4 regions of the Novosphingobium resinovorum genome follow, and region 4 is predicted to be linked to each of the others. Evidence: riboswitches for the same ligand, from Rfam matches in the RefSeq annotation. Region 4 holds a riboswitch; each other region holds the start of a gene.

Region 1 (7,731 bases), 1.7 Mb from region 4:
GGGCTTCACGATGGGCGGCGAACTCTCGGCCGAGGATCGCCACGGCCGGGTCGATCTCGCGCTGCGCGGCTCCGTGACCATTGGCTGGTAAGGACAGGACGATGCGTGGACCACTCCTCTGCGGCATCGTACTGGGCGCCGGGCTGCTGTTAAGCTGCGCCCCCCGCGTGCGGCCCGGCGCCGCCTCCTCCCCCGCTCCGGCGGGGGAGGAATTGCGCATATCGCGCGGTCCGTGCTTCGGGTTCTGCCCGGTGTACAAGGTGGCCGTGACGCCCGCCGGACGCGTGGACTTCACCGGCGAGCGGCATACCGCCGTGCTGGGCCAGCGCGCCCATTCGGTCGGCCGCGCGACGTACGAGGACGTGCGCCGCGCCCTCGCGCCGATGCGTCCGCAGACCGGCGAGGAGCGTGCCCACGCCTGTACCGAGGCCGCCACCGACATGTCGAGCGTGACCATCGAGTGGATCGGCGCGGACAGCCGCCGCACCGCGCTCACGTACAACATGGGCTGCCGTTCGCCGGAAGGCTCTGCGATGGCACGCACGGTTGAACAGCAACTCGGCCGCCTCGGCGTCGAGGAATGGGCCGCGCAGAAGACCTGGCCGGGCGACAGCCGGGGCTGAGGTCTTCTCACTCGTCATTGCGAGCGCAGCGAAGCAATCCAGGGCAGCACTACGCCGCTCTGGATTGCTTCGCTGCGCTCGCAATGACGAAGCGAGGGGACGCCCCGTCAGTCCATGAAGCCCCGCTCGTTCGAGGCGTCGAACTTGCGCACACCGGAAACGTCGATGCGTTCGGCCCAGCCGCCGAGCACGGCCGTCACCGCCGGTTGCGCAAGGTGCGTGGCCAGTGCAGCCTCGTCACGCCAGCGTTCGAAGACCAGCACCGTCCCGGCTGCCGGATCATAGATGGCGAAGTGGTAGTTGAGGCACCCGTCCTCCTTCAGCGTCGGCTCGACCAGCCCGCGCAAGGTCGCGGCAAGGTCTTCGACGAGCTCGGGAGCGGTCTTCAGGTGTCCGGCAAGAATGATCATTTGAGGCTTCCTCTCGTTACCAGGCGGGGGCATCGCCGCCGGGGACGGCGGGGCCGGTCAGCCAGTCGCCGGTGATGCCGATGCGGATTTCGGAGCCCTTCGGCACTTCCGTCCCGGCATCGGGAGTGACGAACATGATCCGGTTCGGTGCCCAGACCGAGCCGATGATCTCCTCCTCGTCCTCCGACAGCGTGACACCGGCGGCCGCGCACATCTCGCGCGCGCGCTCACGCGTCTGGCCGCGCACTTCGGGGACGTAGGCCTTGGCCGGGTCCTCGTGCACCCTGAGCACGCGCGCCTTCTCGCGCTCGGCTTCCTCGGCGGCCAGCGTCTCGTCGAATTCGGGTCCGTGGTAGTCGATCTCCCAGTCGAACGAGATCATGTTCTCGAGGATGTCCGGCAGGAACGGCGTCATCCGCAAGTGCGACCAGTGCGACATGTAGCGCTCCATGGCCTCGTAAGTGTCGATGTCGCAGCAGTTGGCGAAGTCGAAATCGCCCGAGTGGAAGCGCGTGTGGACGACTTTGCCATGGCTGTAGTCACGCACCTCGCGGTTGAGATGCGACAATTTCTTCACCTCCTCGATGAAGAGGTCGATCTTGGCCGGATCGGCATCCTTCTTGAACTTGAGCATCACGACGTGACGGATCATCGGTCTCTCCCCTATCGCGCCCGCGCCGCGATTGGTTCGCGGGGACTCGGCGCTGCGGGAGAGAGACTAGCGCGGCGGGTTTCAGGCCATGCCTGTCAGATAAAACAGGTGCCAAAAAGCGCTCCTTACCTCCGGGCAACCGTTGCGCATCCGTCCGATTGCGTATCAAATCATTGCTACACCTCCTCCTCCAGTTGACGCGGGAGCCGGGCGGGTGTGTGCAAAATCCGCAGAGGCATATCGGCACCGTGCGGCCGGGCGGTATGCTGCAGGAGAGGATCAAGAGGTGGCCCGTCCCTTCGCGCCGCGTTTCGCGGTCTATGTCGCACTGGTGTTCATGCTGCTCGGCGTGCTGCAACTGGCTGCCAGCCTCGTGTTCTACCAGTCGATCGACCGGCAGACGCTGAACGAGGACCACGCCCGCCGCATTGGCGAACTGCTCGTCGTCAGCGACCGCATCCACTCCGCCGATCCGCGCCTGACCGCGCCGACCATGAGCACGCGCCACCTCGCCGCCGCCGTCGGCAATGCGCCCAGCGTGGCGACCGCCACGACCGACGAATCCCTTATCCGCATCGAGCGGCGCATCATCGAGTGGGAGCCTTCGCTCGGTGGGCGCTCGCTGCGGCTGGCCATGCAGGGACCGCCGGGAGGCAAGTGCGATCTCGTCGGCGCGATCCGGCTGACGGACGGGCACTGGCTCAACTTCCGCTCGCGCGATATCAACGCGATGTGGCCGGTAGCACTGCGGGCGACGGTGCTGACGCTTGCGACGACGGTGGCCTTTCTCGCCATCGGCCTCGCCGCGCTGCACGTGCTGACCCGCCCGCTGCGCCGCATGAGCGATGCCGCCGACGCCATCGGTCGGGGCCGGCAAGTGGTCATCGCCGAGGGTGGCACCCCGGACTTGCGCCAGCTCGCACACTCCATGAACCTCATGCAGGAGCGCATCGCGCGGCTGCTGCAGGATCAGGCCAGGTCGTTCGAGGCGATCAGCCACGACTTGCGCACGCCGCTCTCGCGCCAGAAGGTCGCGGCGGAACTCATCGACGATGCCGAACTGGGCGGGGTGATCCTTGCAAGCGTGGACGAGATGGAGGCCCTGCTCGCCTCGCTGCAGCGCTTCCTGCGCGCGCAGCATCTCGACGCCGAGCCCGAGACGCTGGACCTCACCGAAGTGGTTGCGCACGTGCTGCATCCTTACGGGACGCGCGCCCGCTTCGACGCCTCCGTCCCCACCCTCGCCCGGACCTTCCGCGAGCCGGTGGAACTGGCGCTGGCGGCGCTGGTGGAGAACGCCATCCAGTTCGGCGGCGAGGCTCAGGTCGCGGTGATCCGCCACGAAGGGCACTGGCGCATCGAGATCGCCGATTCCGGGCCGGGCATCCCTTCCGCCTATTTCGAGGCGATCCTCGACCCGTTCTTCCGCCTCGACGCGGCGCGGGCGCGGGACACCAAGGGCTTCGGCCTCGGCATCCCGACCGCGCACCGGCTGATGGCGCGCTTCGACGGCCAGCTCTCCTTCGCCGCCGCGCCCGAAGGCGGCCTGATCGCGCGCCTGGACGTGCCCCAGCCGCCGATGGGTTGACGAAGATCGTCGTCCCGGACTTGATCCGGGACCGCTGGCGGTCTTTAGATGCGACCTTGCTGGTCTGCGCTCATCGAAAGGTGGACTGTTCAAGGCCAGCGGTCCCGGATCAAGTCCGGGACGACGAGAGAATATGGAGAGCGACCTGTGAACTGGTGGACCATCGACGAAACCCATGACCCTGCGCGCAAAAGCTGGGTCGAAAGCGCCGACGGCCACCGCGATTTCCCGGTCCAGAACCTGGCCTTCGGTGTGTTCTCGATGGCTGAAACGCCGGGAACTCGGATCGGCGTGGCAATCGGCGACCGGATCCTCGACCTCGGCGCGCTGGCGGCGGCACGACTCATCCCGCTGAACCTCACAGAAATCTGCAGCGACGCCAGCATGGCCCGCCTGCTGGCCATTCCCGCGCAAGACCGCCGCGCCCTGCGCCATGCCCTCTCCGACCTGCTCTGCGACGAAGCCAGGCGGCCGGTCATCGAGCCCATGCTGCACCCGGTCGAAGCCTGCATGCTGCACCTGCCCACGCGCATCGGCGACTACACCGACTTCTATGTCGGTATCCATCACGCCAACAACATCGGCCGCCAGTTCCGCCCGGACAACCCGCTGCTGCCCAACTACAAGCACGTGCCGATCGGCTATCACGGCCGCGCGTCCTCGATCCGTCCCTCGGGCGTACCGGTCGTGCGACCCACCGGCCAGCGCAAGCCGCCCGAGGCCGATGCGCCGATCTTCGCGCCGACTGCAAGGCTCGACTACGAACTGGAGATGGGCGTCTGGATCGGCAGCGGCAACGACCTCGGCGAGCCCGTGCCGATCACCGATGCTGCGCAGCATATCGCCGGTTTTTGCCTGCTCAACGACTGGTCCGCGCGCGATGTGCAGGGGTGGGAATACCAGCCGCTCGGCCCGTTCCTGTCGAAGAACTTCCACTCGACGATTTCGCCATGGGTCGTCACGCCCGAAGCCCTCGCGCCCTTCCGCGCGGCCCAGCCGCCCCGACCGGAAGGCGACCCGCAGCCCCTGCCCTATCTGTCTGACGCGGATGATCAGGCCCACGGCGCGCTGGGCGTCATGCTGCAGGTCCACCTGACCACGCAGGCCATGCGCAAGGCCGGGCTTCCGCCCCATCGCCTCAGCCACGGCCCGGCGACCAACATGTACTGGACGGTGAACCAGATGGTCGCGCACCATGCATCCAACGGCTGCAACCTGACGCCCGGCGACCTGCTCGGCACCGGCACGATTTCCGCTCCCGAGCGAGAGGGTTTCGGCAGCCTCATGGAATTGTCGCAGGGCGGCAAGTCGCCCCTCACCTTGGCCAGTGGCGAGACCCGCACGTTCCTGGAGGACGGCGACGAAATCTCCATCACCGCCACCGCCGCCGCTGACGGCTTCGTTTCCATCGGTTTCGGAGAATGCCGCGCCCGCATCCTTCCGGCACGCTGAAACCAACACTTGCGCCCACCCCTGCCTCCCGGTATCCGCCGGGAACAAGATCGCGCCGGTGCCCCGCAAGGGGCTTAAAAGGGAAGGCGGTGGGAACGGTTCGCCGTTCGAATCCGCAGCTGTCCCTGCAACTGTAAGCGGCGAGCGCGATGCACATCGCCTGTCCCCAGCGGGACGGGCAGCCACTGAGGCCGGACGCTGCGACATGCGAGGCTTCGGGAAGGCCGTGCATCAAGCTGTGACCCGCGAGCCAGGAGACCTGCCGGCGTCTGGTCGCTCTTGCCTTGGTCCAGGGGATGGCCGCGGCACGGTTCACCGTCTGAGCGACGACACGCATGCGGCCCGGGGCCGCGGCGGAGCAGGTCGCCGGGCGTCTTCGCGCCTGTCCGTCGCCCCTGCCCCGCGCCGGCGCGAAAGCGCCGGTACGCCCCGCCGCGAGAAGTCGCCGGCGCGGGAGTGAGACCCTTGAGCAAAGTACCCACCACCGTCATCACCGGCTTCCTCGGCGCGGGCAAGACCACGCTGATCCGCCACCTTTTGCAGAACGCCAAGGGCCGCCGCCTCGCCCTCGTCATCAACGAGTTCGGCGACGTCGGCGTCGACAGCGAACTGGTCAAGGGCTGCAATGACGAGGCCTGCCCCGAGGACGATATCCTTGAACTCGCCAACGGCTGTATCTGCTGCACCGTGGCCGACGACTTCCTGCCGACGATGCAGAAGCTGCTCGACCGCGAGACCCCGCCCGACCACATCATCATCGAGACGTCGGGCCTCGCGCTGCCCAAGCCACTGGTCAAGGCCTTCCAGTGGCCGGACATCCGCACCCGCGCGACAGTGGACGGCGTGATCGCCCTGATCGACGCCGATGCCGTCGCCGCCGGTCGCTTCGCTACGGACGAAGAGGCACTTGCCGCCGCCCGCGCCGCCGATCCCAACCTCGACCACGACAGCCCGCTCGAGGAACTGTTCGAGGAACAGTTGGGCTGCGCCGACATGGTGGTGCTCAACAAGACCGACCTCGTCGATGCGGCCGTGCTGGCCGAAGTCGAGAAGACCGTCGCCGCCGAGACGCGCCCCGGCGTCAAGATCGTGCGCGCGGACCACGGCGCGGTCGACATCGCCGCGCTGCTCGGCATCGTCGCGGCGGCCGAGGACGACCTCGACAGCCGCAAGTCGCATATCGACGGCCTCGACGACGATCACGACCATGACGACTTCGACACCTTCATCCTGAACGGCGGCGAAGTGGCCGATATCGACGCGCTGCTGGTAGGCCTGAAGGAACAGATCGCCGCGCACGACGTGCTGCGCGTGAAGGGCATGGTCGCGCTGGCGGGCAAGCCCAGCCGCCTCGTCCTGCAGGGCGTCGGCCCGCGCATCCAGCACTTCTTCGACCGCGCCTGGAAGGCCGAAGAGCCCCGCCGCACGCAGTTGGTGGTGATCGGCCAGAAGGGGCTGGACCGCGCGGCCATCGAAGCCGCGCTGGCGGGTGTGCTAGGTTCGGTCCCGGCGTAAGCACAACCATGTACCCCAACCTTCGTCATTGCGAGCGTAGCGCGGCAATCCAGAGCCGCGCAAACCGCCCTGGATTGCTTCGCTGCGCTCGCAATGACGAGCGGTGGGGAGGCGAACCGGCGTTGAACGAAGATCTGCGGCTTCCCCCCCTCCTCCGTCATTGCGAACCCGCGCAGCGGGTGAAGCAATCCAGGGCGGTTCGCACTGCCGTCAGCCCGGCGAGCGCCGCCTGATGCACCTGCTTTCCGCCACCCCGGGCACGATCTCCAACGGCGAGGAGGCGATCGACCTCGACCAGCCGCCGGGCGACGTCGTCATCCTGACGGTGGCGGACAGCGAACTCGCCTGCTTCGCCAAAGCGGCGGCAGGGCTGCCGGAGGGCGCGCCGAGCGTCCGCCTCGCCAACCTGCTGCAGTTGCGGCACCCGTATTCGGTCGACCTTTACGTCGAGAAGGTGATCGCCCACGCAAAATTCGTCTGCGTGGTGCTGCTCGGCGGCAAGAGCTACTGGCCCTACGGCATCGACGAAATCGCGCTGATCGCCCGCGAGAAGGGCATCGCCTTCGCCGCCATCGCCGACGGGCGTGAGGATGATCCGACGCTGACGGTCGCCTCCACCCTCCCCGCCGAGACGGTCGAGCACCTCCGCGACTACCTGCGGCAGGGCGGCAGCGCCAATGCCCTGTCGTTCCTGCGCACCGCCGCAAGGCTGATCGGCGCGGACTGCGGCCAGCCGGACGATCCGGTGCCGGTGGCCGACGCCGGGCTCTACCTGCAAGGCGTGGATCGGCCGAGCTTGGCCGACTTGCGCGCATCATGGCGCCCCGACGCCCCTGTCGTGCTGCTGGTATTCTACCGCGCGCTGATGATCGCGGGCACGCTCGACGCCGTGGACGCGATGGTCGCCGCATTGCAAATGCGCGGGTTCAACGTCGCCGCCGTCCATGTCCGCGCGCTGCGAGAGCCTTTCGCCATCGACTGGCTCGGCGGCCTGATGGCCGAGATCGCGCCCGACGTGATCGTCAATGCCACCAGCTTCGCCTCCTCGTCCTCGGGCGAGCCGCGCGTCGGCGGGGTTCTCGAACGCGCCGACTGCCCGATCCTGCAGGTCGCTTTCGCGGGTGTCGAGGAAGCGGACTGGCAGGCCGCCGCACGCGGCCTCGGCCCGCGCGATCTGGCGATGAACGTGGCGCTTCCCGAACTCGACGGCCGCCTGTTCACCCGCGCCGTCGCCTTCAAGGCCGCCGAACGCTTCGACGAAGTGACGAAGTGCGGCATCGTCGTCCCCCGCGTCGCGCCCGATCGCGTGGCCTTCGTAGCAGACCTCGCCGCCAACTGGGCGAGCCTGCGCCGTACCGTGCCCGCGCAGCGCAAGGTGGCGCTGGTGCTCGCCAACTATCCCAACCGCGACGGGCGGATCGGCAATGGCGTCGGCCTCGACACGCCCGCCAGCGCGGCCTCGATCCTCTCCAGCCTTCGTGCCGCCGGATA
Region 2 (7,731 bases), on a different replicon from region 4:
CGTAAGCTCCGCTTCGAGTGCGGCGGCCGCAGCGGCGAAGGCCGGTACTCCCGGTGTGACGGTAAAGGGAATGTCCAGCGCGCGCAGGCGGCGCAGTTGCTCCCCCATCGCCGACCACACGGACAAGTCCCCCGAATGCAGCCGCGCAACATCGTGTCCCGCCGCATGAGCCTCGGCGATCTCGGCGATGATGGCATCGAGGTCCATTGGCGCGGTGTTGACGATGCGCGCGCCCGGCGGGCAATGCTCCAGCACTTGCGCAGGCACCAGCGACCCCGCGTAGAGGCAGATTGGGCTGGCCGCGATCAGGTCCCTGCCGCGCAGTGTCAGAAGGTCAGGCGCGCCGGGACCGGCGCCGATGAAATGAACGGTCATTCGGAAACTCCCATAGCTATGGCGCATGTCGCCATGCGGTCGCGTGAGATGTGGCGGGGGCCTGCCAAAGCCGCGGCGGCGCCTTCGAAAGCGGCAAGCGCGCTGGCTTCGGCGACGCTTCCCACGCCCCTTGCGGCCTGTGCGGCAGTGGAAACGGTCAGGGTGTGGACTTGGGCCAGTCGTTCAGGCGGTACGGCGATTACCGGCAAGTCCAGCAGGTTGGCCAATTCGGCAAGAGCCTGCGCCTTGTCGGCCACGGTAGCGATATGCGTGACCGGCGGAACGCCTTCGCGCGCCTGCTGATAGGCCGATATCAGCGAGAAGACATCGGCCTCTAAACGAAAGCCGAACCCTGCGACGATCACAGCGCCACGCTCCACTGAACAACCGGATAGCGGGACCGCCAGCCTCGGCGGGAACCCAGCGGCGCGGCATCTGCCAGTTCTATGCGCAGAAGACTGCCGCCTCGCTCTCCATGCCAGTGGGCGAGCAAGGCTTCGGACTCCAGCGTGACAGCATTGGCAACCAGCCTTGTGCCAGTAGGAAGGCGTTGCCATAAGATTTCGAGCAACGTATCCGACAAGCCCCCGCCAACGAAAACTGCGTCCGGCGAAGGTCCTTGCGGCAATACTTGCGGCGCACGGCCAATGACGAGTTCCAGACGATCCACGCCCAAAGCCAGAGCATTCGCCTTCGCACGCTCGGCCCGCATGCTGTCTGCCTCGACGGCGCAGGCCGTGTTGGCCGGGTGCGCCAGAAGCCATTCAATGGAAACAGAACCGGACCCTGCCCCGATGTCCCACAAGTGCTCGCCGGGGCGAGGTGCCAATGCACTCAACGTCAGCGCCCGTAACGGACTCTTGGTGATCTGGCCGTCATGATCGAAGAGATCATCGGGCAACCCACTGCTCACCGGTAAGGCGCATCCTGCTCCGGCGACGGCGATGCCTACCGCCACCGGATGCTGGATGTCATCGAAATGCTGCGCCTGCGCGACGACACTGCGCACACGCTCGCGCGGACCACCCAGCGCTTCCAGCACATGAAGCGTGGAGGCACCAAAACCACGTTCGACCAGATAGCCGGCCAGCTTTGCCACTGCGCCACCATCGCGCACCAGCACCAAGAGGCGACGCCCCGTCGCAAGGTGAGGACGCAGCCGCTGCACCGGCGCGGCATGGAGGCCAAGGCAGGCGCAGTCCTGCAACGCCCAGCCCAACCGCGCCGCCGCCAGTCCGAAAGTCGAGGGAGCCGGATGCGCGATCCATTCGCCCGGATCGAGATCGCGCGTCAGGCTGCTCCCTGCGCCGAACCAGAACGGATCGCCGGAAACAAGCGCCACCACCTTGCGCCCGCGCTCTGCCATCAGAAGCGGCAAGCCATCGCTGAAGGGCACTGGCCATTGTCGGCTTGGCGCACTAAGCCCCGACAGCAGGGCAAGGTGGCGGGCCGCGCCCATAACCAGTTCCGCCTGCTCCAACGCCTTGCGGCTTGCCGCGCTCAGTCCGTCCACCGCATCCTCGCCGATGCCCACGATGGTCAACCAGGGGGAAGCGCTTGTGTCAGCCATGCCGAATATCCTGCTGCTGGGCGGCACCACCGAAGCAAGCGCCCTCGCCCGCCTGCTGGCCGAGCATGGCATTACTGCCATGCTGAGCTATGCCGGACGCACGGAGAACCCGCGCGCCCAGCCCGTACCAACGCGCATCGGGGGCTTTGGGGGCGTGGCCGGGCTGGCCGCATACTTGCGCGATCATCGCGTGACACATCTGGTGGACGCCACTCACCCTTTCGCCGCGACAATGAGCGTGCATGCTCTGAAGGCGGCGCGTCTTGCGGGAGTTCCTCATGCCGCGCTCACCCGTCCGGTTTGGCAGCCGGCACCGGGGGACAAGTGGAGCAGCACGCCTGATATTGCCAGCGCCGTCGAAGCCCTTTCCGGACCGCCGCGTCGGATTATGCTCGCCCTTGGCCGGATGCATGTGGAGGCTTTCGGCGCCCGGCCAGAGCACCACTATCTGCTGCGTTTCGTCGATACGCCAAGCCAGCCCCCTGCCCTGCCCCATCATACCCTCGTCGTCGATTGCGGGCCGTTTACCGTCGATAATGACACCCGCCTTCTGCGCGACCATGCGATCGACCTTGTGGTCTGCAAGAACGCGGGTGGCAGCGGCGCTGAGGCCAAGCTGGTTGCCGCACGCAATCTCGGCTTGTCGGTGCTGATGATCGAGCGGCCGAAGCTGCCCGCCCGCACCGAGTTCCTCCGCCCAGGAGAGGTGCTCGACTGGATCGGTCATACGCCATCGTCCGGAACCGATCGCGGCGTGTAGAGAATCGGCGGCCCCGGTCGTTCAATCAATCGCGTGCGGCTCGACCCGACGATCACCACGGTGCGCATGTCGGCCATATCCGCGCTGGCTTGCCCCAGTGGGACGATCCGCAGCGTTTCCTCCGGCGTAGACACTGCGTGGGCGAACAGGATGAGGCGTTCGTGGCCGCAGGCGTCGCGCAGCACTTCCAGAACTCTTGCGAAGCCCTCCGGCCTTGCCCGCGATCGCGGATTGTAGAACGCCATGGCAAAGTCCGCTTCCGCCGCTAATCTCAGGCGTCGCTCGATCACGCTCCACGGCTTGAGGTTGTCGGAGAGGTTGATCGCGCAGAAATCATGCCCCAGCGGCGCACCGGCCCGCGCGGCAGCGGCGAGCATGGCGGTAATCCCCGGCAGCACGCGGATGTCGAGGTCAAGCCACAATTGCGGCCCCGCTTCCAGTGCCTCGAACAGCGCAGAGGCCATGGCGAAAACCCCCGGATCGCCGGAGGACACAACGACAACCCTGCGCCCCCGCGCTGCAAGATCGAGCGCAAACGCTGCCCGGTCCAGTTCCACGCGGTTGTCGGAAGGATGCAGCGTCAACCCCGGACGCGGGGCCACTCGCGCAACATAGGGAATGTAGCCGACCACGTCAGTCGCATCGGCCAGAACTGCGGTCACTTCGGGCGTCACCAAAGCCTCGTTGCCCGGCCCTAACCCGACGACCACAACCCATCCTCGCTCGACAGCCCTTGTCATGGACGCCGCCCCTGTCCGTGGATCAGCAGGATCGAGAAATAAGGCGCGACCTCTTGCGCATCGACCAGTCGCGTTACGCTCTGCCCCGGCATTGCGGCGTGTTCGACGAGCCATGCGGCCTGCTCGCGCCCGGCTGCGGCTACTGCACGGCGCAGCTTGGGCAAATTGCGGCCGATCTTCATGACGACAAGGGCATCGGTATCACGGATGCGCCGCACCAGTTCCTCTTCGGGCAGCGTCGCCATCGCCACCGTCAGCACATCATCGCCCCAGGTGATCGGCACGCCCGTGGCGTTCCATGCGCCCGCCATGCCGGTGATTCCGGGAACTACCTCCACCGGAATCTGGCCCGACAGGCGGCTGTGAAGGTGCATGAACGATCCGTAGAAGAACGGATCGCCTTCGCACAGCACCACTACGTCTTCTCCGCTGCGGGTCGCCGCCAGCAGCCGGTCGGTGCATTCGGCATAGAAGTCCGAAAGGCAGGCGTTGTAGCGCGGATCGGCCAGTGGGATCTCGGTGGTGACCGGGTATTCCATGGCGATCTCGACCGCGTCGGCGCGCAGCAGACCCTGCGCAATGCGGCGAGCGTGGCCGGAGCGGCCCTTCTTGCGGAAATAGGCGATCTGCCGGGTGCCGCGCACCAATCGATCCGCGCGCACGCTCATGAGGTCTTCCGCGCCGGGACCAAGGCCGACGCCGTGAACCGTCCCGTACTTCTCTGACCCGCTCATTCGGCGCGGCTCGCAAGGGCGTTGACTGCGGCGACGGTGATAGCGCTGCCACCAAGGCGACCTGCGACGATGCAGCAGGGAACAGGTGCCTCCGCCCACAAGGCGTCCTTGGATTCGGCAGCCCCCACAAAGCCCACCGGACAGCCGATGATCGCCGCCGGGCGTGGGCAAGCTGGGTCCTGCAGCATGTTGAGCAAGTGAAACAATGCCGTAGGCGCATTGCCGATGGCCACCACTGCGCCTGCCAGATGCGGCCGCCACAATTCCAGCGCGGCGGCAGAGCGCGTATTGCCCATGACGCGCGCCATTTCCGGCACTTCGGGGTTCGCCAGTGTGCAGATCACCCGGTTGTCGGCAGGCAGACGCGCTCTGGTCACGCCTTCGGACACCATGCGCGCATCGCACAAGATCGGCGCGCCTGCGACCAGCGCCTTGCGCGCAGCCAAGGCGAAACCGTCCGAAAAACGGATATACGCCTCGAGCCCCACCATGCCTGCCGCATGAATCATCCGTACCGCGACAGGCTCTTCCTCGGCATCGAAGCGCGCGAGATCGGCCTCGGCACGGATGATGGCGAAGGACTGGCGATAGATCGCGGCGCCGTCCTTCTCGTAGACATGCGGCATCAGGAAGCTCCAAGGCGGGCGAGAATTTCGGCGCTGTCCAGCCCTCGGTACAGCGGTTCGGCATCGGCACGGGCACCGAAAGCAAGATCGTAGCGCCCGCTGCGGCCCGTCACCGTCACATCGGCAGGCAGCGGACTGGCGCAGCCCTTCGCGCAGCCGGAGACATGCAGACGCCCCCGCACGACCGGCGCGAGCTGGCGCGCCAGATCGCGCGTCTCCACGCTGGCTTGTGGGCATGTGGGCGCTCCGGGGCAGGCATCGACGCGCAGCAACGGGTCGGCAGGGTCAGTCAAAAGGCCGGGAACGTCGAGCAAGGATGCACCTTCGACAAGGAGCACTCGCCAAGGCGTCAGGCGCAGCCCGGTAACGCCTAAGCGCTGCATCAGGGCCAGCAAAGTCCGGGCTTCAATGCGACCGAATGGCAGGCCATAAGCAACGTGTCCGCGGCCCTCACCCGGTGCAAGCGACGCGGGAGAAGAGGCTGGCCGCGTATCGCCCATGGCCCAAACAGGCAAAGGAGCGCCGTGCCGGACCATCCGCTTGGCCTGAACGCCTCCGCTGTCGACGAACCATCGGGCGAGCGCCAGCAGGGCATCGACCTCTCTCCCAATAGTGAGGCGCACACCTTCGGCACGTCCATCAGCACGCAGTACCAAGGTGCCATCGCAGCCGCGCTCTACACGAAAATCGCCCGCTTCGCAGGCCACCGCCGAAACTTCTCCGGCGTCGATGACGAAACCGACTTTGCCGGGCAACTGTGGGAACTCCGTCAGCCGGTCACGCAGTTCATTCGCAATTCGCACGGTGTCGTCGCCCGCCTGCCATTCCGGAGCGACGAGGATGTTCCGGCGGCCCTCCCGCTCACCATCGCGATCGACAAGGCTCAATGTACACAGGCACTCCAGCAGAGCGGGCCACTGCGCCTCGCTCACACCGCGGATCTGCAGGTTGGCGCGTCGTGTCAGGTCTATCAGGCCGCTGCCATGCGTCAGCGCCGCCTCGCACAAGGCCACCGCTTGCGTAGCGCTCATCCGGCCAAGGTGCGGCTTGACCCGCATCAGCAGCCCATCGCCCGCCGCCATCGGATGCCAGGCATCGGGGCACCAACCCCTTATCACTCCCTCTCCCTGCGCCCTCACAGCCATCCCACCCCGTGCACCGGACCGAAACGAGGATAGGGCTTGCCGACGACAGCCGACCGACGCGGGCCGACGGGCGGGCGCAACAGGCACCCGGCGACACGCGCACGTGCAGCCCCAGCCGCACAGCTTCGTCGCCCAGACGGAAGAACAACCGTGCCGTGACCATCCCCTGGACCAAGGCAAGAGCGACCAGTGCGCCGGCAGGTCTCCTGGCTCGCGGGTCACGGCTTGATGCACGCCTTCCCGGACTTTGCAGCCCAGTGGCTGCCCTTTCGAAAGGGCCAGTGCATCGCGCTACCCGCTTACAGTTGCAGGGACAGCCGCGGATTTGGGGGCAAGCCCCCGCACCGCATTCCCGATTGAGCCCCGTCAGGGGCACCGGCGCGATCATGTTTTACAGTTGGAAACCAATTGCAAAGCCGCCCTTACAGTGATCCAGCGCATGCACAAGGTGCAATAGCTTTTCATCGCTACGTATGAACCGACCCATTCCGGCCGCTCAGCGGCCAATTTTTCGCTACTAGGTTCGGAAAGTCCGGTTTCTTATCATGGTGCCCATGGCTCGCCGTAGATGGGGCCAAGTCGCGGGCAGCAAAGTGCATCAGCAATCTGCTTCCCCTTATCGGCGCTGGATATCTCAGTGATTGGAAATATGCTCTCCCAAATGACGTCCAGCGATGTAACCGAAGGTCATGCTTGACCCTAATGTGCCGCCCGCTCCGCCGTAGACGTCGCCCAGCACCGCCGCCATCGCGTTGCCCGTAGCGTAAAGACCGGGGATCGGGTTGCCGCTCCAGCCGATAACCTGAGCTTCGGCGTTGGTCTTGCGACCGCCTGCAGTGCCCAGCCCGCCAGCTTCCATCTTGACCGCGAAGTACGGCCCCTGATCGATCTTGCCCAAAGTGCGGAACGGCGCTTCGAATGCGGTATCGCCCCACATATAAAAGTTACTTCAGCTTGAACTCGAGTTTGCGAAGCGTCCCCGAGAACCGGCTGCTCGCGATCGTGTAGTCGCAGTTTACCGGGGTGATGGTGTCCATGCCGACGTCGAACCCCTCGGTATGAGACATCCAGCCCCCGGATCGTACGCCCGATCCGCCCGCTGCCGACCGGCTTACCATCGATGCTGATCGTCAGCGTGCCGCCCGAGCCCAGCTCCTGCTTGTCCGCTTGGAAAGCCGCAGTCAGGCTATGGTGACCTGCCGCAACCGGCTGCGCCGCGCGGATGGTGAACTGGTCCGTCCCCACCGCATTGTAGTGGAACACCGGCACCCCGTCCTTCAGGTAGAAGGCATAGCCGCCGAAGCGCCCGCCCTGCGTCACCAGCACGCCTTGCGCTCCTGCGGGCAGATCCACGTCGGCGTCGATCGTGAAGGATTTGCCGATGGTGTGCGGCGCGGCGTCCTCGTTCAGATGGCTGAGCGGGGCGAGATAGGTGAACTCGGTGCGGTTGCCGCCAAGCGTCGGACGGCCCTCTGCACCCTGGCTGTAGTCGTGGATCGGCAGGATGTTGTTCGCCGCCGCCTCCTTCCAGAACAGATCCTGCAGTTCCTTGAGCTTCGCCGGGTTCTTCGCTGCAAGGTCGTTGGCGGTGGTGAAGTCCTTGTCGAGATTGAACAGGGTCCACTTGCGGTTCTCCGGGCCGACGCCAAGCTTGCGGTCCTCGCCCACGCCCACTTCCCACGCCATGCGCTTGGGCAAGGTGCCCGCCATCCAGCCATCGTGGTAGATGCCGAAGTTCTCCATCATCTCGTAGACTTGCGTGCGCCGCGCGGAAGGGGCCT
Region 3 (7,731 bases), 470 kb from region 4:
AGAGCGCCCAGCCACGGATCGCGCGGCTGGAGCAGCCACCCCAAAAACCACCAGGGCAGAGCCACCGCCACGCCCACCGCCAGCCCGGCGACCGGGAACCAGCGCATGGCTTTGGCGAAATCCTGCGCGTCGGCCTGAACGGCGGGGAGCGGCAGGCGGGTGAGGAACTGAAGGGCGAGGACGAGGTGCTTCATGAAGGCGCACACTCCCGTCGTCCCGGACTTGATCCGGGACCGGTGGCTGTCTTCAGGCGCGCGCGCTCGGCAGGGCGCCTGCAGCCCGGTGGGTTGTTCACGGCCAGCGGTCCCGAAGCAAGTCCGGGACGACGAGGACGCAGGCAGGCCATTACGACAACCCCACGATCTGCGCGCCTTCGCCGGGCCAGAGGCGCAGGCTCAGCAAGCTCGCATAGGGCAGGTCGAAGGCCCAGACTTGCGGCTGCTCCATGTGGAACAGTACCGCCAGCGCCGCGCGCATCGCGCCGCCGTGAGTCAGTACGAGGCTCGGCACCGTGATCCCCGCCAGTGCCCGCTCCACCCGCGCGCGCAGGGCCGACCAACGCTCGCCGCCTGGCGGGGCGTGGGCGTCGGGGTCCTGCCAGAAGCGTGCATAGGCGGCAGGGTCGACCTCTGCGGCGGCAAGGCCGGTCCAGTCGCCGAAATCCAGCTCGCGCCAGTCGGGATCGACGCGGTGCTCCAGCCCCCGCGCGGCGGCGATGCGCGCGGCGGGATCGTGCGTGCGCGAGAGGTCGGAGGAGATCACCCGATCGAACGTCAGCCCCTCGGCGCGCGCGACGCAGCGGGCGGTCTCGGACGGCAATGCGGGCTCGTCCCGGTGGCCCAGCAGCAGGCCCGGTCTTGCCGGGGCGCCGTGGCGCATCAGGTGGAGCGCGATGCCGCTCATGCCTTATCGGTTACCGCCGCTTCGTCGAACGTCGCCATCCGGTTGTGCGTCGCCAGAGCCCCGCGCACGATCGGCACCGCCAGCGCCGCGCCGGTGCCTTCGCCCAGCCGCAGGCCGAGGTGGAGCAGCGGCTCCAGCCCCAGCTTGTCCAGCAGCAGCACATGGCCCGCCTCGGCCGAGCAGTGTGCGGCGATGCAATGATCGGTGAAGCGCGGGTTGTCCCGCAGCAGCGGCAGGATCGCGGCCGAGGCGATGAACCCGTCGAGCAGCACCGGCACCCGCGCCAGCCGCGCGGCGAGGATCGCCCCCGCCATCGCGGCGATCTCGCGCCCGCCGAGAAGGCGCAGCGTTTCGAAGGCGTCGGTGGCGGCGCCGGAGTGCAGCGCCACGGCTGCCTCCACCGCCACCGCCTTGCGCGAGAGGCCGAGGTCGTCGATCCCGGTGCCGCGTCCGACCCAGTCCTGCGCGGAGCCGCCCAGCACGGCGGCGCAGAGCGCGGCGGCGGGCGTGGTGTTGCCGATGCCCATCTCGCCCACCAGCAGCAGCCGGGTATCGGCGCCTAGCGCGGCGGCGCCCTGGTTCAGCGCGTCGAGGCATTCCTCCGCGCTCATGGCCGCCTCGCGGGTGATGTCGCCGGTCGGCCGGTCGAGATCGAGCGCCACCACCGAGAGCCGCGCGCCGCACGCCGCCGTCAGGGCGTTGATCGCCGCGCCGCCCGCCTCGAAGTTGGCGACCATCTGGACGGTGACTTCGGGCGGGTAGGCGCTGACGCCCTGCGCGGTGACGCCGTGGTTTCCCGCGAAGACGACCGCCTGCACCGGGTCCGCCTCGGGGCGCTCGCTGCCCTGCCATCCGGCCATGAACACCGCGATGTCCTCCAGTCGGCCGAGCGCGCCGGTCGGCTTGGTGAGGCGGGCCTGACGGTTCAGCGCGGCGGTGCGGCTGGCCTCGTCGGGTTCGGGCAGCGCGGCAAGGGCAGCGGCGAAGGAGGCGGGATCGGCGAAACGGGTCATGTGCAGACGTAGCCTTCCGGGGGCGTGCGGGTGATGAAGTGGCCCTTCACGCCTTGCGGCCATTCCTTGAAGGGCACGCAGCCGTGCTCGCTTTCGGCATGGCGCGCGGCATATTCGAGGATGGCGCGGGCGGCGTCTTCGTCCGGCGTGAAGTCGCCCAGCACGTAGCCGACTTTGCCCGGTGCGCGGATGTGGACGGTGCAGTGGCGGCTGCAGGCGAAGAGGCAGGGCATGGCCTGGATCTGCACGCCCTGCAGTTCGGGGTCGGCGGCCTGAACGCTGCGCATCGCCGCTTCGAGCAGGGCGCCGCCCCGCTGGCCGGTCTCGTCCTCGCGGGCGTCGGCGGTGTGGCGGCAGGTATTGCAGACGACCACCGAAGGGCCGGGAGGTACGGGCGTCAGCATGGGGGTGTCACCTTGGTATTGGTGGTGAGGCCCACCCCGCTGCGACTAGGCAGCAAGCTGCCTAGTCTCGCGGCCCTCCCGCAAACGGGAGGGCTGTGCTTCTCCCCTCCCGCTTGCGGGAGGGGGCGGGGGTGGGCCTTCCTTGTCATCAGAACCGGCTGCGCACGCCGACGTAGACCGTGCGTCCCAGTGCGGAATAGCCCGCCGCCGTCTGGTAGTCCTTGTCGGTCAGGTTCTCGACGCGGCCTTGCAGCATCAGGTTCTCCTTGATCCGCACTTGCGCGCGAAAGTCGATCAGCCAGTAGTCGTCCAGCTTCGCGGTGCCGGTGGCGGCGTTGAAGGTCTCGCCCGAGTAGCGCGCCGCGACGCTGGCGCGAAGCCCTTGCGGCAGGTCGATGCCCGCTTCGGCATTGGCCATGTGGCGCGGTACGCGCTGCAGCTGACGGCCATAAGTCGAGGCGCCCTCAGTGCGGTCCTCGGCGCGGGTCCAGCTGTAGTTGCCCTCGGCGAAAAGCACGCCCAGCTTCGCCGACGCGGCGAGTTCCAGGCCGCTGGCCTTCGCCGTCTTGACGTTGGCGTAGTAGCCGAAGCGCGTGGTCGTGGTGCCGGGGATGTAGCACGCGGCGGGCAGGGTGCCGCTGGTCGGGCAGTAGGCGAAGTCGATCAGGTTGTCGGTGTCGCGCTGGAACCACGTGGCGGTGAGGCGCAGCGCCTCGCCGAAGTTCTGCTCGGCGCCCACTTCCCAGCCCTTCGCCTTCTGCGGGGCGAGGTCGGCGGTGCCGTAGGCGCTGTACATCTGGTAGAGCGAGGGGGCCTTGAAACCCTCGTCATAGCTGGCGCGCAGCACCGTGGCGCCTTCGTTGGGGGTATAGGCCGCGCCTGCGCTCCACACGGTCTGCCCGCCGAAGCGCGACTGGTGATCGTAGCGCGCGCCGCCGTCGAGGGTGAGGCCCTTGACCGGGCTCACGCGCAGTTCGGCGTAGAGGCTGTCCATGTCCACCGAGTAGGGCGTCAGCGTGTAGGGCGCGGCGGAGTTCGTCGGCGAGGCGGTGGTCATCCGCTGCTCCTCGCGCTCGGCGCCGAACACGGCCTGGATCGCGTCGCTGAAGGTGTAGGTGCCCTGGTACTCGTAGCGGCGCAGGCGGCCGTGCGCGTCGAAGGTGATCGCGCGGATCGAGCGGGTGGGGTCGAAGTTCTCCCGGTCGGTGACGTTCTGCAGCACCGCGACGCGGTTGACGAGCTTGCCGTCCAGCAGCGCGAAGTTGAGGCCCGCGTAACCCGACCATTCCTTCGTGGTGCCATAAGCGAGGGTGTCGCCCGAAGTGCCGTCGAAATCGTTCTTCCCGTCGGCCCAGTAGCCGCGCAGGTCGAGGCTGACGCCGGGGACGACGCGCACCGTGACGGTGCCGCTGGCGGCGCTGCGCTGGAAACCGTCGGCCTCGGTCCCGTTCGCGCGGGCGGAGATACCGTCGGTGGTGAAACGCGAGGCGGAGAGGCGCCAGTCGATGAGGTCCGAGGTGCCGCCCACGCCCGCGCGGGCGGAGACGGTGTCATGGGTTCCGGCCTCAACGGCGAAGCTGCCTTCGAGCCGCTCGGTCGGGCGGCGGGTGCGCACGTTGACGACACCGCCGGTCGCGTCGCTGCCCCACAGGATCGACTGCGGCCCGCGCAGGATCTCGATCCGGTCGACGTCGTCGAGCAGCAGGTTGGAGAAGCCGTAGCCGCCCGCCGTCGCCGAGGGGTCGGACAGGCGCATGCCGTCGATCACCATGACGGTCTCGCCCGCATCGGCGCCGCGGATGCGCAGCGAGGTGGTGGTGCCGTAGCCGCCGTTGCGCGACATCGAGACGCCGGGGGTGCGCAGCAGGGCATCGGTCAGGGCGATGGGCTGCAGGGCGACGATCGCGGGCTCGCCCAGCACGGTCACGGTGGCGGAGACGCGCTCGATCGCGACGGGGGTGCGAAGCGCGCCGACGACGATGTTGTCATCTTGCCGAGTGTCGCCGTCGGTATCGCCAGGTGCCGTTGTGGTATCGTTGGGTGCCGCTGTGTCGGCGAATGCCGGAGAGGCCGAAGCGAGCAGTGCGATGGCGGCGGTGGTAATGATAAGATACTGTTTCACTTGTATTCCTTCATGCGAACGGCGGTGCTCCGTCGGCCGGTGAAGGATATTGGGACAGTGGGCGCGGACAGGCAGCGCAACACCTCCCGCAAGCCCCCTCAGGCCGCCGGAACGATGGCTGTCGTTGCGCGAGGAATGCACTTCCCCCGTTCGTCCGGCACACCCTGTCCGGTCGAAGAACGACGGCGACGGGCAGGTCTCCTGGCTCACGGGTCGTCGCCGATTTCGGCCGCCTTCTCAGGGGCTTGCACCCCCAATGGCATGTGGCAGAACGGCTCTCCGCTTACAGTTGCAGGGGCAGCCCGGGTATCTCACCCGCGTTCCCTTTCAATCCCCTCGCGGGGAACCTGTCGCGGCGCGGCAAGTATCGTGCGCCGGGGCGCCGCGCAAGAGGCCAATGCTTGCGCCGACCTGCCGGAAACCATAGGTGCGGGGGCGATGGACACTCCGCGCCAAGAAGATGCCCCCGCCTGCCCGGCGTACCTGATCAGCGCTCCGTCCTCGGGTCAGGGCAAAACGCTGGTGACTGCCGCTCTGGCCCGAAGACACCGCAACGCGGGCAGAAAAGTGCGCGTTTTCAAGGTTGGGCCGGACTTCCTCGACCCCATGGTGCTCGAAGTCGCGAGCGGCGCGCCGGTCCATCAGCTCGACCTGTTCATGTGCGGAGAGGCGCAGTGCCGCGCCCTCCTGCACGAAGCGGCGCGCGAGGCCGACCTGATCCTCGTCGAAGGCGCGATGGGCCTGTTCGACGGTGACCCCAGCGCCGCCGACCTCGCCGAACGCTTCGGCTTTCCGGTGCTGGCGGTGGTCGATGGATCGGCGATGGCGCAGACGTTCGGCGCCCTGGTCCACGGCCTCGCGACCTACCGGCCGGGGCTGGAGGTCCATGCGGTGATCGCCAACCGCGTCGGCAGCGCGCGGCACGCGGAATTGCTGGAGCAGGGCGTGCCTGCGTCGGTGAAGTGGCTGGGCACTTTCCCGCGCGAGGCCGGAGTGACGCTGCCCGAGCGGCACCTCGGGCTGGTGCAGGCAGCCGAGGTCGCGGATCTCGGCGCGCGACTGGATCGGGCGGCGAGCCTGCTGTCTGATGCCGTGCTGGACCTGCCGCCGCCGGTGAGCTTCCCGGCGCCTGAGGTCCCGGAGGAGAGCCCCAATCTGGCGGGTCTGCGCATCGCCATCGCGCGGGACGAGGCTTTCGCCTTCATCTACCACGCCAACTTGCGATGGCTGGAACGGGCAGGCGCGCAGCTCGCCTTCTTCTCACCGCTTCATGACGCGCGATTGCCCGATTGCGAGGCGATCTGGCTCCCCGGAGGTTATCCGGAACTGCATCTGCAGACGCTTGCCGCCAATGCGCCGATGCTGGAAGCGATCCGGGCACATCATGCGGCGGACAGGCCGATTCTCGCCGAGTGCGGGGGCATGCTCTACGCCTGTGCATCGCTGACGGACGTAGAGGGGTATCGGGCCGATCTGCTCGGATTGCTGGAGGGGCACGCCGCGATGCAGCGGCGTTTCGCCGCCCTCGGCATGCAGCACATCGCGCTGCCGGGAGGGACCTTGCGCGGGCACACGTTTCATTATTCGCGGCTGGAAACCGGGCTCGTCCCGGAGGCTCGCGCCAGCACGCCGGACGGGCGGGACGGGGAAGCGCTCTATCGCGTCGGCTCGCTCACGGCGAGCTACATGCATGGCTACTTCCCGTCCGCTCCCGAAGCGGCGGCGCGGTTTTTCGTTCAGGCTTCGACCAGCGACTGACCTTCGGTGAGGATCGCGGCCTCCTTGCGCGGATCTTCGCTGGCCTCGACGATGCCAGGTTCGGGCACGCGGAAAACCTTGGCCGCGTCCGCCTTGTCGCCGAGGTTCTCGCTAGACGACAGGCTGATAAGCCAGGGCGAGAGGAACAGGCCGACGATGATCGGCGAGAGCCAGATCGCCGTCGTCATGTCGAGGAACGCGGTCGCCGTCAGGCCCGCGCCGAGCAGCAGGTGCTCGCGCAAGTCGGGCAGCACCTCGCGCACGGTGATGCGGCGGGCATCGCGGGTCTGGGTGTTCCAGCCCGCCGAGATGCCCAGCAGCAGGCCGAGCAGCGCCTTGGTCTGGGTCACCATGGTGATCGGCGCGAGCAGCATCGCCAGTACCGTCTCCAGCAGGACCGAGCGGACGGCCGCGAAGCCGCCGCCGAAGCTGCGGCGCCGCTCGCCGTCGGCCAGGACCCAGATCAGCCCCATGATCTTGGGGCCGAACAGCAGCATCACCGTCAGCGCCAGCACGCTTGGCGGGGCGAGGGTGACGAAGCCGCCATCGCCATGCGTCGCGACCTGGCCGATCATCGTCAGGATCAGCAGCAGCCAGCCCGGCGAGGTGAGGTAGGCCGAGGCGCCAATCAGCAGGTGCAGGCGGCTCGCCCAGTGCAGGCCCGAGGCGCCGAGGAGCTGCAGGTGCTGCAGGTTGCCCTGCATCCAGCGCCGGTCGCGGATCGCCATGTCGATGATCGTGGGCGGGAATTCCTCGTAGGAACCACCGATCATGACCATGTGGACGGCCCAGCCGCGCCGGCGCAGCAGGGCGGATTCGAGCATGTCGTGGCTGAGGATATGGCCGCCGAACGGAGCCTTGCCGGGAAGCTCGGGAAGACCGCAGGCCTCGGCGAAGGCGCGGGTGCGCACGATCGCGTTATGGCCCCAGAAGTTGGCCTCCGAGCCCGACCACCACAGCAGTCCGGCGCTCGCGATCGGGCCGTAGGCTTCGCTTGCGAACTGCATCCAGCGCTGGAACAGGGTCCGGGCGTTGGTGATCATCGGCACCGTCTGGAGCAGGCCGATCGAGGGGCGCTCCTCCATGATCGAGGCCATGCCCACGATCGTCTCGCCGCTCATCATCGAGTCGGCGTCGAGGATCAGCATGTTCTCGTAGGCGCCGCCGAAACGCTTGACCCATTCGGCGATATTGCCGGGCTTGCGCGCGATGTTCTTCTCGCGGCGGCGGTAGTAGATCTTGATCGGCGCGTGATCGGCCAGTTCGTGCCAGGCGGCTTCCTCGCGCTTGCCGTGGAAGGGGTTGGAATCGCTGAGGACGAAGAAGTCGATCCATGGCGCGCCGCCGGCTTCGGCGATCGAGTAGGCCATGGCGCGCACGCGGGCGAAGACTTCCTCGACGCCCTCGTTGTAGACCGGCATCAGCACGGCAGTCTTGTGGCGCAGGCTGGAAGCCGGGCTGGGCAGCGCGGTGAAGCCGGGATGCTCGCCGGTGATGAGCTTGAGGAAGCCCATCGTCGCGGTGACGAAGC
Region 4 (7,731 bases):
TTGAGCGCTTCGGACCAGCCGATGATCGCATGGAAGGTCATGGGGCTTTCGCAAAGCCCCATGATCATCATGTCGCGGCCGGCTTCGATGCGCTTGGCGATGGCAGCCTCGCCCTCGCGGCTGAGCATCTCGGCCGCGCCCATCTCCTGCAGGTACATGCGGACCGGGTCGTCGGAACGGGCGAGCGTGTCCGCCTTGCGGGTCTCGCCGGGGCGGCGCCGGGAATTGCCTTCGTCGAACCCGGTATCCGAACCGGAATCGTCATCGCCGCCATCGACGGCTTCCACGCCGTCTTCCTGCTCACCGTCCTCATCGTCATCATCGTCGTTCTCGACGATCTTGACGCCCATTTCCGAGATCGCGGCCATGATGTCCTCGATCTGATCGGTGGTCATCTGGTCCTGCGGCAGCGCGGCATTCAACTCCTTGACCGTGATGACGCCCTGGCTTTTGGCGCGCGCGATGAACCGCTGGACCGAACCCTTGTCCAGGTCGAGAAGAGGAGAGTCGTTGTCGCCGCTGCGATCGTCGTTAGTCATGCAATCCGTTGTCGTTATTGGCCTTTTCATGACGATGGTGACGCCAGGACAAGGCTAGGTTCTCAGATCATCAGCCTGATGATGCCGGTGAAGGGCGGCCTACAGGCAGGGATGAACCACTTCAGGTCTAAGGTTCAAGCAATGCGGCCGGACATCGGTTCCAGGAGGAAGCTGGTCCGCCCGCATGCTGCACGTTCGAATCAAGGAAACACGTCCCTCGTCCCGCAGTCGGCCTGTCGAAGGCAGCTTTGATCAAGGCCTTCGACATAAGCCGCTCGATGTCCGTCGCCGATCGCGATGCGATCGAGGAAAGCCCGAGATGAGGCCATGACCTCCTGCGGCAGCCATGGCCAGATCAGTCAGCGCTGGACCAGATTCACGGCCGACGCCTTGCCCCGGCGATCGATCTCGATTTCGAATTCGAGTTGATCGCCTTCCGAAAGGCCATGCAGACCGGAGCGCTCGACGGCGCTGATATGCACGAACGCATCAGGCTGACCGTCATCGCGGACGATGAAGCCGAAGCCCTTCATGCTATTGAAGAACTTGACGGTGCCGGTGGCCTTCTCGCCAGTGGACTGATTCTGAACAGGTGCGGCACTTCGCTCGCGACGTTCGGCAACGATGACCTCGCCCACGATGGTCAGTTCGGAAGCGGAAATCTTGCCGCCTCGCTCGACCAGCTGGAATTCCAGCTGCTGACCTTCCGCCAGCGTTTCGAGGCCGGCGGACTGCACGGCGCTGATGTGCACGAATGCATCGTCGCCGCCGCCTTCAAGCTGGATGAAGCCGAAACCCTTGTCGGGGTTGAAGAACTTGACCGTCCCACGGCCCTGACCGACAACCTGGCCCGGGCCGCCGCGCGAACCGCCACCGCCACCGCCAAAACCGCCGCCTCGCGATCCGCCGAAGCCGCCACGCTGGCCGCCACCGAAGCGGTCACCACCGCCAAAGCGATCGTTGCCGCCGCTCCAACGATCATCGCCGCCGCCGAACCGGTCGCGACCTTGGCCGCGATTTCCCCTGTCGAATGTCATCTTTTAAGTACCTTAAGCTAAGTCCGAGAAACCTATCCTCGCGAGTGAACGTAGCACGCAAGGCCGCAGAACCCGTTTCAGGGTGCAGGATGAAAGGCGATAGCAGCGCAACGACGTCTTGGCGACCAGAGTTCTGCGATCGGCTGCGATGCATGGCACGGAGGCGACTTTAGCACAGCGATGACCGAAATTTCACGCAATTCGACAATCGATCCGGCCGCCGCCGACCCTTGCCACGCGCTCGGAAGCAAATTTTGCTCCCCGGAGCGGCCCGTTAGCCCTGGCATCGCTAGTCGGGAGTTCAGGATACAGGCCGTACCTGGACGCCATACAGACAGGCTTGTGCCGTGAAACCGTTTGAGATAGCGCGCCATATCTGCCCTTCATTGGTGCAGACAAGATCGCGCTGGTGCCTCGAAAGAGGCTTAAAAGGGAACACGGTGAGAAGGCATGCCCTTCGAATCCGAGGCTGTCCCTGCAACTGTAAGCGGTGAGCGCGATGCATATGTGCGGTGGGGCAAAGGTTCCTGCCGCCAGTCACTGGGCCGGACGCTGCAACATGCGAGGCCTGGGAAGGCCTTGCATCGTCGCATTGACCCGTGAGCCAGGAGACCTGCCTGCGTCTGGTCGCTCATGCCGTGGTCCAGGGGGTGGCCAAGGCCCGGAATCATTCCGTTCGAGCGACGAACCAGCGGTGGAGGCCGCATCGGTTCGCGCAGACGGTCGCCCGCGGCGTCCGACCGCCGGCGCGCGTCGACCGTCTTGATGGCGGCAAGCCTCCCACCCAGTCGCAGGCGTCGGGGGGAATGATGATGAATTTGATGAAAAGCGCTGCGCTGGTGCGCATCGTGGCAGGCACCGCAATGGCGCTGGCGACGATGCCCGCCTGCGCCGAAGAGGCATCCGCCGGCGGCGCGGATGGCGGTTCCGGCGAAATCGTGGTGTTCGGACGCGGCGAGGCCAAGATCGGCACCGCCCATGCCGCCAGCGAGGGCAGCGTCGGCGGTTCCGACCTGCTGGTCCGTCCGCTTCTGCGGGTCGCCGAACTGCTTGAGGCGGTGCCCGGCATGGTAGCGGCGCAGCATTCGGGCAGCGGCAAGGCCAACCAGTACTTCCTGCGCGGCTTCAACCTCGATCACGGCACCGACTTCACGACTTATATAGATGGCGTGCAGATGAACCTGCGCAGCCACGGGCATGGCCAAGGCTATCTCGATCTCAACGGCCTGATCCCCGAGATCGTCGCCCGCGAAGACTTCCGCAAGGGGCCGTACCGCGCAGATGGCGGCGACTTTGCACTGGCCGGCGCGGCCTACATGACGACCATCGATGGGTTCGACCGCCCGTGGATCTCGGTAGAGGGTGGATCGTACAAGTCGGGGCGGCTGGCCGCCGGTGGCAACATCAAGGATGTGGCGGGTGGCAGTCTCACGCTGGTGGGGCAGGCCAAGCGCTATGATGGTCCCTGGCAGGAGGCCGAGCATCTGCGGCATTACTCCGGCTTTGCGAAGTACATCGCGTCCGCTGGCGAAGGCACCGTCGAAGCATCGCTCCACGCCTACCACGCCACTTGGCGGCCGACCGAGCAGATCCCCGAGCGGATCATCGGCAGTGCGCTGTGCCCTGACGAATTCTGCTCCCCCGATCCTTCGGCGCGTGGCCGCACAACGCGCTTCGTCGGCAACGTCGCGGTGCGACAGCCGAACTGGAGCGCTAATGTCTATGCCCAGTACTACGACTGGAACATGTATTCGAACCCAACTTATGCCGATCCGGACAGCACCAGCGCGCAGATCGACCAGTTCGACAAGCGCTGGGTCGTGGGTGTCACCGCGCGCAAGCAATGGGCTTTGGGCTCGACGCTGCAACTGAGCATTGGCACTGAAAACCGCTACGATCACATCGGCAACGTCGGGGTGAATCGTACCGAAACCCGCGCCTTTTTGTCCTCGTTGGGTCGATATCACGTCGAGGAACTGTCCGGCGCGCTCTATGGCGAAGCGACCTGGAAGCCGGTGCCCGGCCTCAGGCTAACCGGAGGCCTGCGAGGCGACTATTACCACTACGCCGTCCGCGCGCGCGACGCCATGGCGACCGAACTGGGAACCGGCAGCGGACACGATTCGATCGTCTCACCCAAGGTATCGGCAGCCTACGAGATCGTCCCGCAGTTCGAAGTCTATGCCAACTGGGGCCGCGGCTTCCATTCCAACGACGTGCGCGGTGCGGTGAACGTGGAATCGCCCGTGCCCGTTCTGGTGCGCGGCACTGGCAAGGAACTTGGCGGGCGCCTGCAACTGGGCACCGTCTCACTGACCGCGACGTACTGGTGGCTCGACGTGGGCAGCGAACTGCGCTTCGTCGGCGATTCCAACGCGGTGGAGCCGACCGGCGCCAGCAAGCGTCATGGCTACGAGGTGGTCGGGTTCTGGCGCCCGCTGCCGTGGCTGGCGCTCGACGGCAGCTATGTCGCCAGCCACTCGCGCTACGACAACGGAGATCGCATTCCCAACGCGGTCGAGAACGCGGTCTCCGCCGGCGCGGCGATCGTGCTCGATCCGTGGGAGGCGAGCGTGCGCGTCCGGCATCTCGGCCCCTACCCGCTGATCGAGGACAACTCGCTGCGCGACAAAGGCAGCACGATCGTAAACGCCCGCGCCGCATGGAAGGGCCGCAAGATCGAGATCTACGGTGAGGTGCTGAACATCTTCGACAGCCACGACAAGGATATCGCCTATTACTACGAATCCTACATCCCGGCGTTCGACACCAATGGCCCGGTCGAAGGACGTCTCAGCCGCGTGATCGAACCACGCACGTTCAAGATCGGCGCACGCTACACGTTCTGATCACCAGCCACGCCCTGTCCCGTCATTCGACGGGATAGAGCGTCGGTTGCCGCTTATCCGGGCCATGATCCGGGGATGCGTGCTACGCTTCGTGTACATCTACACCGTACCGCAAGAAGCGACGAGCGAGACCATAAGCGACATTGAGGCCTGTCTTGCGGCTGGCGCATGCAACCCGCCAACTGGCCTCAGCCTGCCGCTGGACCGGATCGTGGGGCGCATGCAGGGTTGGAAGAAAGGCCGATCAGGCTGAATGTGCACTCGCCATCTCGGAAGCGCTGCGCGCATCAAAGGTTCGGCCCAGGTCAGCGAGCTTCACAGCACCCAGCCGGGCGACCAGCAAAGCCTCCGCCTCCGAAAGCGCCTCCGCCAGCGCCTCGTTGACAGCCGCCTCAACCGCGCAATCAGGATTGGAATGCTCGCTGCCGATAGCAAAGATGCGTGGTCCTCCTACCGCTCGATGTACGTCGAGGAGCGACACGGTCTCCAAGTCTGCCGCGATGGCCCAACCGCCACCATGCCCTTTTTCCGAGCGCACATACCCTGCCTCGCGCAGACCAGCCATCGTGCGTCGGACGACAACGGGATTGGTTCCCAGCATCTCTGCGATAGTTTCGGACGTCATTGCCCCCTCATGCCGCGCCATATGGAGCAGCACGTGGAGCATTCGCGAAAGGCGACTGTCATTACGCATATTTCGATTCTTCGCATTCCAGCCGGATTGGCAAGCATCATGTTTCACGATACTTATTATGTTACATGATTCGTGGAGCGTTCGAAATGCGAGAGTTCGAGAACCCTGATCACTGGGATGCTGCCGCTCGGCACTATGAGAAGACTGCGCACCCCTTCACTGCTCGCTATGCCGAGGCGGCGGTTGCGAGAATATCCCTCGGGTCCGACAGCCACGTGCTGGACATAGCCGCAGGCACCGGTGCTTTGGCACTGGCTGCCGCGCGAACAGGCGCGAAGGTGCTGGCAACAGACTTTTCTCCAGGCATGGTCGCTCGTATCGCCGCCACCGGTCACCCCAATGTCGAGGCCAAGACAATGGATGGGCAAAACCTTGCGCTCCCAGACGGAGGGTTCGACGCCGTCTTCTCGATCTTCGGGGTCATCATGTTTCCCGACTGGCGCAAGGGGTTGGCCGAAATGGCCCGCGTTACGCGCCCTGGCGGCCACGGCATCGTGGCAACCTGGCAACAACGCGGTGCCGCGACCTTTCTTCTGCTCGGAGATATCCGTCGAAAGCTCTTCCCCGGCCGTGATGGCATGGCAATGCCGGAAGCCGTCGGCGTCCTCAGCGATCCGGGGAACTTCGCTCGCGAAATGATCCTTGCGGGCTATCGCGATCCCCGGATCGAGCCAGTGACGCATGATTATGAGCTCGACGTCGGGGCACTCGACGATCCCGATACATTGTTCGGCATGTCGCCCGACTGGACGAGCCTCAATGATGGGGAAAAGGCAGAAGTTATTACCGAGGTCAGGCAGATGGCGGGCGAACGCTCCGTATTGCCGATCCCTTCAACCGCGCTGATCGTGGTCGCTCAGCGTTGATATGCCGGGATCGTGCGCGACTGGTCGGGATTGGAGAGCGCCGTACTCGACCCTTTTCGGGGGTCCAGCGATCAAGCTCCGCCATACAGATGTATGGCCATCGGCAGTTGCTAGTGCAGCGAGGGCCAAGCGAAGACTGAAGATCAAATATCTGCATGCTTCTCCTGCCTCTTCTCTTCTCCGGAGAGCCAGAGCAGGGACATCGGCAGCAGCAGGAGCATGAATGCGGTGGCGGAGATGATGCCGCCCACGATCACGCAGGCGAATGGTCGCTGCGTTTCGGAACCGATGCCGGTGGAGAGCGCCGCCGGCAGCAGGCCCAAACCGGCCATCAGCGCCGTCATAAGGATCGGCCGCAGGCGGTCGATGGCGCCTTCAAGCACGGCCACGCGATAGGCATCGCCGTTCTCGTAGCGGTGCGTGATGTGCTCCAGCATGACGACACCGTTCTGCACCGATATGCCCGCCACGGCGATGAAGCCGACCGCTGCGGACACCGACATGTGGAGCCCCGCCATCGCCAGCGCCGTGACGCCGCCGACCGTGGTGAAAGGCACCATCGCAAGGATCAGCAAGGCGGAGCGCACCGAGCGGAATGCACCGAAAAGCAGGATGAAGATGCCGAACAGCGCGATCGGCACGATCACCTCCAGACGCTGCATGGCGCGCTGCTGGTTTTCGAACTGGCCGCCCCAGGTCATCTGGTAACCCGACGGCAACTTGATCTTGTCCTTCACCGCCTTCTGCGCATCGACCACGAAGCTGCCCTGGTCGCGCCCGTCGACGTTGGCCTTGATCGCCACGTTGCGACTGCCGTTCTCGCGGCTGATGCGCGATGCACCGACCTGAACCGAGACTTGCGCGATTTCACCCAGCGAGATCGTGCCGCCCTGTGGCAGCGGCACCTGTAGATGCGAGAGATCATCCACCGCGTTGCGCTGATCCGGGGCAAAGCGCACGACGATGTCGAAGTTGCGATCCGCTTCGTACGCGGTGCCGACCGTCGCGCCGCCGAAGGCGGTGGCGATGGCGGTGTTGGCATCGTCTGCGTTGAGGCCGTAACGAGCCATCGCATCCCGGTCGAGCACGGCGCGCACTTCGGTCTGGCCGCCAATCTTCACGGCATCCACGTCCGACGCGCCCGGCACCGCAGCCACCACCCGCGCGGTCTGCTCGCCCAGTTGCTCCAGCACGTTGAGGTCCGGCCCGGTGATCTTCACCGAGATTTCGCCCTTCACGCCCGAAAGGCTTTCCTCGACGCTGTCTTCGATCACCTGGCTGAAATTGGTGGGTACGCCGGGGATCTTGTCCACCTGCTTGCGCATGTCATCCTCAAGCGCGGCCTTCGAGCCGAACTTGGAACGCCATTCGCTGCGCGGCTTGAGGTCGATCAGCATCTGCAGGCTGGACGGTCCCTTGGGGTCGGTCCCGTCGTCCGGGCGGCCGGTCTCGGAGCCGACATGCGCTACTTCCGGGTAGGAAAGCATGATTGCGCGCACACGCTTCTCGACCTTGCGCGTGGTCTCCATCGAGGCCGAGGGCGTGAGCTGGACGGTGAGCCAGATGTTGCCTTCGTCCAGCTTGGGCAGGAACTCAGAACCCAGACGCGGGATCATCAGGAAGGCCAGCACCAGCGCCAGCCCGGAGGCCACAACCACCGCCTTGGTGCGCGGCAGCGCTTTCTCCACCGTGCTGCGATACCCATCGCGCAGACGGTCCATCCAGACGATGTGCTTTTCCGCCATG

The links. A riboswitch is a leader RNA that binds a small molecule or an ion and turns the genes downstream of it on or off. The one in region 4 is predicted to bind cobalamin.
Region 1: another riboswitch for cobalamin. It lies ahead of cobW (cobalamin biosynthesis protein CobW); the one in region 4 lies ahead of BES08_RS16700 (TonB-dependent receptor).
Region 2: another riboswitch for cobalamin. It lies ahead of BES08_RS17755 (ferredoxin-like domain-containing protein); the one in region 4 lies ahead of BES08_RS16700 (TonB-dependent receptor).
Region 3: another riboswitch for cobalamin. It lies ahead of BES08_RS14575 (TonB-dependent receptor); the one in region 4 lies ahead of BES08_RS16700 (TonB-dependent receptor).

Annotation. Positions count from the first base shown of each region.
Region 1 covers NZ_CP017075.1:1,482,830-1,490,560, forward strand. Annotated here, with positions in the region: gene BES08_RS06785 (autotransporter outer membrane beta-barrel domain-containing protein) at 1-91, shown strand, start outside; gene BES08_RS06790 (DUF6438 domain-containing protein) at 102-623, shown strand; gene BES08_RS06795 (putative quinol monooxygenase) at 731-1,033, opposite strand; gene BES08_RS06800 (Dabb family protein) at 1,050-1,685, opposite strand; gene BES08_RS06805 (sensor histidine kinase) at 1,972-3,273, shown strand; gene fahA (fumarylacetoacetase) at 3,421-4,725, shown strand; cobalamin riboswitch at 4,765-5,006, shown strand; gene cobW (cobalamin biosynthesis protein CobW) at 5,191-6,240, shown strand; gene cobN (cobaltochelatase subunit CobN) at 6,473-7,731, shown strand, end outside.
Region 2 covers NZ_CP017076.1:1,440-9,170, reverse strand. Annotated here, with positions in the region: gene cobM (precorrin-4 C(11)-methyltransferase) at 1-375, opposite strand, end outside; gene BES08_RS17785 (cobalamin biosynthesis protein) at 372-740, opposite strand; gene BES08_RS17780 (bifunctional cobalt-precorrin-7 (C(5))-methyltransferase/cobalt-precorrin-6B (C(15))-methyltransferase) at 737-1,945, opposite strand; gene BES08_RS17775 (cobalt-precorrin-6A reductase) at 1,944-2,705, shown strand; gene cobJ (precorrin-3B C(17)-methyltransferase) at 2,669-3,445, opposite strand; gene cobI (precorrin-2 C(20)-methyltransferase) at 3,442-4,179, opposite strand; gene BES08_RS17760 (precorrin-8X methylmutase) at 4,176-4,805, opposite strand; gene BES08_RS17755 (ferredoxin-like domain-containing protein) at 4,805-5,863, opposite strand; cobalamin riboswitch at 6,130-6,345, opposite strand; gene BES08_RS31905 (FAD-binding protein) at 6,585-6,809, opposite strand.
Region 3 covers NZ_CP017075.1:3,109,922-3,117,652, forward strand. Annotated here, with positions in the region: gene BES08_RS33650 (adenosylcobinamide-GDP ribazoletransferase) at 1-194, opposite strand, end outside; gene BES08_RS14560 (histidine phosphatase family protein) at 346-903, opposite strand; gene cobT (nicotinate-nucleotide--dimethylbenzimidazole phosphoribosyltransferase) at 900-1,916, opposite strand; gene BES08_RS14570 (DUF1636 domain-containing protein) at 1,913-2,320, opposite strand; gene BES08_RS14575 (TonB-dependent receptor) at 2,469-4,442, opposite strand; cobalamin riboswitch at 4,617-4,808, opposite strand; gene BES08_RS14580 (cobyrinic acid a,c-diamide synthase CobB) at 4,812-6,200, shown strand; gene mdoH (glucans biosynthesis glucosyltransferase MdoH) at 6,179-7,731, opposite strand, start outside.
Region 4 covers NZ_CP017075.1:3,574,961-3,582,691, reverse strand. Annotated here, with positions in the region: gene rpoD (RNA polymerase sigma factor RpoD) at 1-539, opposite strand, end outside; gene BES08_RS34595 (cold-shock protein) at 899-1,576, opposite strand; cobalamin riboswitch at 1,967-2,211, shown strand; gene BES08_RS16700 (TonB-dependent receptor) at 2,383-4,425, shown strand; gene BES08_RS16695 (Rrf2 family transcriptional regulator) at 4,670-5,119, opposite strand; gene BES08_RS16690 (class I SAM-dependent methyltransferase) at 5,206-5,985, shown strand; gene BES08_RS16685 (efflux RND transporter permease subunit) at 6,129-7,731, opposite strand, start outside.